Regions from separate parts of the Paenibacillus sp. GXUN7292 genome, predicted to be linked through region 2. Evidence: riboswitches for the same ligand, from Rfam matches in the RefSeq annotation. Region 2 holds a riboswitch; the other holds the start of a gene.

Region 1 (3,418 bases), on a different contig from region 2:
GTGCCCCTTTGCCAAATCCGCTGCATGCGCGGCAATTTTGTAAGTAATTACGCCTTCCTTCACATCCTCGCGATTTGGCAAGCCCAAGTGCTCTTTTGGCGTAACATAACAGAGCATCGCTGTGCCATACCAGCCGATCATGGCTGCCCCTATTGCGGAAGTGATATGGTCATAGCCTGGGGCGATATCCGTCGTCAGCGGGCCCAGCGTGTAAAATGGCGCTTCGTCGCACGCTGCGAGCTGACGGTCCATATTTTCCTTAATCAAATGGAGCGGTACATGGCCTGGCCCTTCTACCATGACCTGCACATCATGCTTCCAGGCAATTTTCGTCAGCTCGCCAAGCGTTTCCAGCTCCGCAAATTGCGCCTCGTCATTGGCATCTGCAATGGAGCCTGGACGAAGCCCATCCCCCAGCGAAAATGCTACATCATAGCTTTTCATTATTTCGCATATTTCTTCGAAATGCGTATACAAAAAATTTTCCTGATGATGAGCCAGACACCAGGCTGCCATAATCGAACCGCCACGGGACACGATCCCTGTCACTCGATTTGCTGTAAGCGGGATATACCGCAGCAGCACGCCAGCATGAATTGTAAAATAATCAACGCCTTGCTCAGCCTGCTCAATCAGCGTATCGCGAAACACTTCCCAGCTTAGGTCCTCCGCCTTGCCGTTTACCTTCTCCAAAGCCTGATAAATCGGTACGGTGCCTACCGGCACTGGTGAATTGCGGATAATCCACTCGCGCGTCGTATGAATATTTTTACCTGTAGATAAATCCATAATCGTGTCCGCGCCCCAATACGCGGCCCATCTCATCTTCTCTACCTCCTCCTCAACCGAAGAGGCTACAGCAGAGTTCCCAATGTTCGCATTTATTTTTACATGAAAGCCCCGGCCAATAATCATAGGCTCGCTCTCAGGATGATTAATGTTTGCCGGTATGATCGCTCTGCCCGCCGCAACCTCGTCACGGACAAATTCCGGCTCCATGCCTTCTCGTATAGCAATAAACTCCATCTCGGGTGTTACTATGCCTTTGCGCGCATAATGGAGCTGAGTCACGTTTTTACCTGGCAGTGCGCGATAAGGCCGGGCATTAACTAGTGGAAATTGCTCGATTCCGCGCTTAAGCATCGAATCCTCGGAGGAAAAGCCATTATCCTCCGGCCTTATCGCTCTTGCCTCATAGCGCTCAACATCTCTGCGCTGCTCAATCCACTTTTTTCTCAATAGCGGCAAGCCTGCCCGGACATCCGCTATGTAGCTTTCATCCGTATAAGGCCCGCTGGAGTCATACACGCGAACCGGCTCGTTCGGATATTCGGTTCCGCTGCGATCAGTGCTGCTTGCCAATGCAATCTCTCTCATCGGGACCTGAATAGACGGATCACTTCCTGTAATAAACACTTTTTTGCTGCCTGGCAGCGGCTTATTGCTTGCTGACATAACAAAAAACCTCCTGAATGGAATAGTTAAAATCCCACCTGGAGGCCAATACAGACATATGCGAAAGTTGAATGCATCATAAAGCGATCAATGCAGCCGACAACTCAACTTGCCTGCATGCACAAATAAACCTTATGAAGCTTTGGCAAAAGCAGCTTCCGCTACTTTTGACCTTCCACTTTCCTACGCTGGCATGACCCAGATCAGGTTCTAAGGGACAAAAGCATTCGCTTTATCTCAGCCTTGAAGGCGCCCCTAGTGGATTTCCTTATACGACTATAGCTCGTTTAAAAAGCTGCTGTCAACTCTTGCTATAGTTTTATTTTAGTTTGAAACAAGCCAGCCTGCCGTGCCGCCATATAAATAATGACGACTAGCGGTCCAAGAAATACGCCGACTACGCCGACCAGCTTAAAGCCGACATACAAGCTTATTAATGCCGATAGAGCGCCAATTCCTATCGAATCTCCCAATATTTTTGGCTCGACAATCCGGCGGAATACAGTAATGACCAGGAACAGCACCAGCAGCCCGATTCCCGTGTAATTGTCACCCGTCAGCAAAAGAAAAGCAGCCCATGGAACAAGTACAGAGCCGGTGCCAAGTATCGGCAAAATATCAACTACGATAATTAACAGCGCAATCGCCATTGGAAACTTAACGCCCAAAATCAGCAGTCCCACAAAAGAAATAATATAGGTCAAAGCGCTTAGTATAAATTGCGAGCGAATAAATCCGAATATCGATTTTTTCAAATTCGTTAAAACCTGATCCACCTGTGGACGGGATTTTTCTTCAAAAAAGGACAGAAACGATTGCTTCATCGTATTCAGACTAAAGCTGAACATGTATACTGCGACAAGAAATACGATAAAGAATATAAACATTCCTGGTAAAGTTGACGCAATCGATACTACAGATTTCGACAAGGAGCCGGCCATCTGTGTAATGGTTGACGTAAGGCTTGATACCCATTCCTCCAAAGCCGCTGCTGCGTCCGGAGGCAAGTTCTCATAGAGCAAATTTGCATTTTGCATGAGCTGGTCTACATAGGAACTGGCGTTATCGAAATAAAGCGGAACCTTTTGAAAAAATGCAATCAGCTCGGCAACAATTTTCACGCCCAGCAGCGCAATCGCTCCCAGCAGAATCAGCGTGAACAATGAGCTCGACAACGTAGCCGCGAACAGACGGTTCATCTTGAACTTTTGCATAAACAGCTTATTGAGCGGCTCTAGAAAAATCGCGATGACAAGCGCCAGTAAAAATGGAGCGCCTACTGTGAAAATCAGGTATAACAAAAGCAATGCAACTGCAATCGACAGTATTGCTTTAACAGACAAGCCTTTTCACCCCTTTTTGTATGAATATACCTCGTCCTATTCATCTAAAATAGCGCTTCGCGTTAAAAAATCAACATCCTTATAGTACATATCCTTTACAAGCAAATTCGGTCCGCAGCAGGCGGCTGCAGGACAATGGCAGTTGACACCCGCTGCGAGCGGATGATCAAGCCAACGGCTGAACAGTTCATCCAGCTTTGAGTCAGCAATATTGCCAAACGCGGGCACATCAGCAAAATCAGTTACAAATACATCGCCTGTAAACAGGTTGACGTTAAGACGATTGCGCCCGTCTGGATCATTGCGGACGGTCACATTCGGCTCGGCTGCGAGCCTGTTCAGCAATACCCGCTCTGCCTTCTGCTCACTGCAGGAATAAAAAGGAAGCGTGCCGAACAGCATCCATACGGAACGGTCCCGGCTGTCCAATAACCGTTCAATCGCTGCAAGCATTTGCTCGCGCGAGATCATCGGCAAATTTTTCGCAAAGGAGCTTGGATACATCGGATGCACTTCATGACGCTTGCAGCCCATTTCTACAATAAGCCGATGAATGTCTGCAATCTTGTCATGCGTGCGATAATTGATCATGGATTCCGCTGATACCAGCACATCGGTCT
Region 2 (3,418 bases):
CGGCTTCGCCGCGCCTGCGGCCGCCAAATGATTTGCTTAATTGCGATACTTCAAGCATTACTGCAAGCCCCCTTCCTTCTTCGTCCGCCAGCGCACGATGAAACGTTCCGCCAATAATACGAGACCAAATAACAGCAGGCTGATCGCAACTATAATAATAACGGCAGCAAATACCCGTTCAGGCTTGTAGTTGCGCGAGGATAATATAAGAAAACCGCCGAGGCCGTTTTTGGGTGATATCCACTCCGCAACAACAGCGCTCAGCATGCTGTATGTAGCCGCGATTTTGAGACCCGAAAACAAATGAGTAATCGAATAAGGCAGCTCCAGGCGCCAAAACAGCTGCCATTTGCTGCTGCCGATCATGCGCATATAATTGAGCAGCACCTGGTCCGTTCCGGAAAGTCCGCTGAGCATGGCAATGGCCACCGGAAAGAAGCAAACCATCGTTACAAGCAGCACCTTCGGCAGCAACCCATATCCGAGCAGCAGCGTCAACAGCGGAGCAATGACAACAAGCGGCACATTTTGAGACAATATGAGGAGCGGGTACAGGGCCGAGCGCAGCAGCGGGACTAGATGCAGCAGCATCGATAATAGAAAGCCGCCCGCTGCACCGAAGCCAAAGCCCATCAGCGTAAGGCGAAGCGTAGAGCCGGTATGCTCCGCCAGCCGCGGCCCTATCTTTATCGATTCCTGCACGACCGCCCATGGCGAGGGCACGATCCAGCTGTAGAACAACCCCAGCGATACGCTAGCTTGCCATACGCTCAGCAAGCCTAGCATCACAACGGTCGGCGGCCATATTTTTCGCCATATTCCTCGTCTTCCTCCATGATTACTGGCCATCTGGATATTTCTCCAGCAATCGATCCACCGGCAGAATGCGTATTAATGCGTTAGCCATGCTGCTCATCCTCTCATCAATATTACTTGCCGCTTGGCAAAAATTGATTCGTAAACGCCTTCTCTGCATCCAATTCGCCATCAAGCAGCTTGTTTTCATGCATCCAGTCAGCGTAATTTTGCCATACGCTCAGCTTCTGCTCTCCCCAGCGCGGCGCATCATCCTTGTAATAAGGACTCAACCATTTTTGGCTTGCGCGTACAAGCTCTTCATTCAAATCCGGCACTGCCTTTATCAATACGTCCGCTGCTTCTTCCGGCTTTTCGATTGCAAACTGATAGCCCTTCGCAACAGCAGCAACGAAGGATTCAACTACCTTCGGCTCCTCTGCAATCATTTTTTCATTCGTAACAATAACAGGCGTATAATAGTCCAGTTTCTCACTGTAATCTGTCAAATAAACCATATTCAGCTCTTCCCCGCGCAATTCCGCCTCGACACCTGTCCAGCCGTAGAAAATCCATGCAAAATCAATATCCCGCTTGACAGCTGTAAAGAAATCGCCATCTCCAATACTCAGCAGCTCTACTTTTTCAATATCAGCATCCTGAGTACGCATAATCGAGTCTATAACCGCTTCCTCTACCGGTGCTCCCCAACCGCCATAACGCATTCCTTCGAACTTTTTGGGAGAATCGATTCCTTTCTCCTTCGGCGATGCAAAGCCTGACGTATTATGCTGGATAACCGCCGCGACCGACACAATAGGCAGCCCCTCTACACGCGCCATCGTTACTGTTTCCTGATAACTTACGCCAAATGGCACTGTACCGGCAGCTACTGCCGGATTCGCACCATCGTCGCCAGGCATTATAATTTCAACATCAAGACCTTGCTCCGCAAAATATCCTTTGTCACGAGCGACATAAATTCCCGTATGATTCGTATTTGGCGACCAATCGAGCAAAAGCTGCACCTTTTTCAGCTGCTTCCCGCTGCTCTCTCCTGTCTGGTTATTCTCTTTTTTGCCGCCGCAGCCTGAAATAATAAGCAAAGCTGCCAGCATAGCTGCCGTAATCCCCTTTGTCCATCTTCCAGCATATTTTCTCATTTGACTTGCCCCTTTCTCTATTTCCTGCCTATCCTTTCTCTGCCTGCTTCAAATGCACCAAGCACCTTTGGAGCAGCAGCTTACTCACCGGCAAACCGTCTCCTTCGCACAAAAAAAAGCGCTTCTCCCGATCCGGAGAAACGCTGTCTGCACGAATAATTGTCACGCTGACGCCAACTGCATATGAGAAGGACGCCAATATGGACAGTATGCAAAACGATTCCTACGCCGGCATTATCCGGATCAGGTATATGGGTCGGAATGTAAAGCATCCCCTCTCAGCCGGTCCAACCAGCTCCCCAGTACTTACTTATAAGCCATGCCAAGAGAGCCTAATTAAAGACTCTTAACATTTGAAGCATACTTTATCATAGCAAATAATTTCTTTATTGTCATGCGCACACTTCAAGAAGCTCGTCATACCTTATATCATACGTGTATTTTCATACACGCTATTGGCATGGGAGGGATTAGAAACGCATGATTACCATCAGCTTATGCATGATTGTCAAAAACGAGGAGGAAAGCCTTGGGCGCTGCCTCGCCTCCGTCAAAGAAGCCATGGATGAAATTATAATCGCAGATACCGGCTCAACCGACCGCACCAAAGAAATTGCCGAATCCTTCGGCGCTAAAGTATATGACTTTCCTTGGATAGACGATTTTGGGGCAGCTCGCAATTTCAGCTTCAGCAAAGCAACCCAAAAGTTTATTATGTGGCTGGATGCAGATGATGTGCTGGGGGATGAGGACCTGCAAGGACTGCTTGCGCTGAAGCAGCAAAAGCCGTTTGACTACGACAGCGTCACGATGAATTATGTGCTTACGGTCGATCAAAAAGGCAATCCTGTATACAGTCTGCGCAGAAATCGCCTTGTACGCAGAAGCTGCGGCTTTCAGTGGCATGGGCCTGTCCATGAATATTTAGCCGTGTCCGGCAGTGTATATAACAGTGACATAGCTGTGCGGCACCGCAAGGAGCGTACACATACCGACCGCAACCTGCAAATTTATTTGAAGCGTAAAGAAAAAGGAGAAAATTTCTCGCCGCGAGACCAATACTATTTTGCCAATGAGCTGCGTGACAATGGACGATATGCCGAAGCAATCGATATGTATGAGCAGTTTTTGAATACGAGGCTCGGCTGGGTTGAGGATGAAATCGGCGCATGCATGAAGCAAGCATTTTGCTACGGTCAGTTGATGCAGCGGGAAAAACAAATGCAAGCTTTATTCAGAACATTAGTCTATGACCTGCCACGGGCAGAATTTTGCTGTCAGCTCGGCAATGTTTTTATGGAAAGCGGACGCTGGCAGCAAGCGATACACTGGTTCCGCCAAGCCACGCTGCTGGAGGTTCCTGCTCATCTGCTTAGCCCGATCGATCATGCCTCCTGGACGTGGCTGCCGCATCTTCAGCTCACCGTATGCTACGACAGAATAGGCGACCGCGAGCGCGC

What was found. A riboswitch is a leader RNA that binds a small molecule or an ion and turns the genes downstream of it on or off. The one in region 2 is predicted to bind thiamine pyrophosphate.
Region 1: another riboswitch for thiamine pyrophosphate. It lies ahead of thiC (phosphomethylpyrimidine synthase ThiC); the one in region 2 lies ahead of ACRRU2_RS01795 (ABC transporter substrate-binding protein).

The regions. Positions count from the first base shown of each region.
Region 1 is NZ_JBOZWO010000015.1:95,319-98,736, forward strand. It holds gene thiC (phosphomethylpyrimidine synthase ThiC) at 1-1,455, opposite strand, end outside; TPP riboswitch at 1,619-1,722, opposite strand; gene ytvI (sporulation integral membrane protein YtvI) at 1,767-2,798, opposite strand; gene yfkAB (radical SAM/CxCxxxxC motif protein YfkAB) at 2,835-3,418, opposite strand, start outside.
Region 2 is NZ_JBOZWO010000001.1:401,284-404,701, reverse strand. It holds gene ACRRU2_RS01805 (ABC transporter ATP-binding protein) at 1-58, opposite strand, end outside; gene ACRRU2_RS01800 (ABC transporter permease) at 58-849, opposite strand; gene ACRRU2_RS01795 (ABC transporter substrate-binding protein) at 930-1,958, opposite strand; TPP riboswitch at 2,160-2,270, opposite strand; gene ACRRU2_RS01790 (glycosyltransferase) at 2,439-3,418, shown strand, end outside.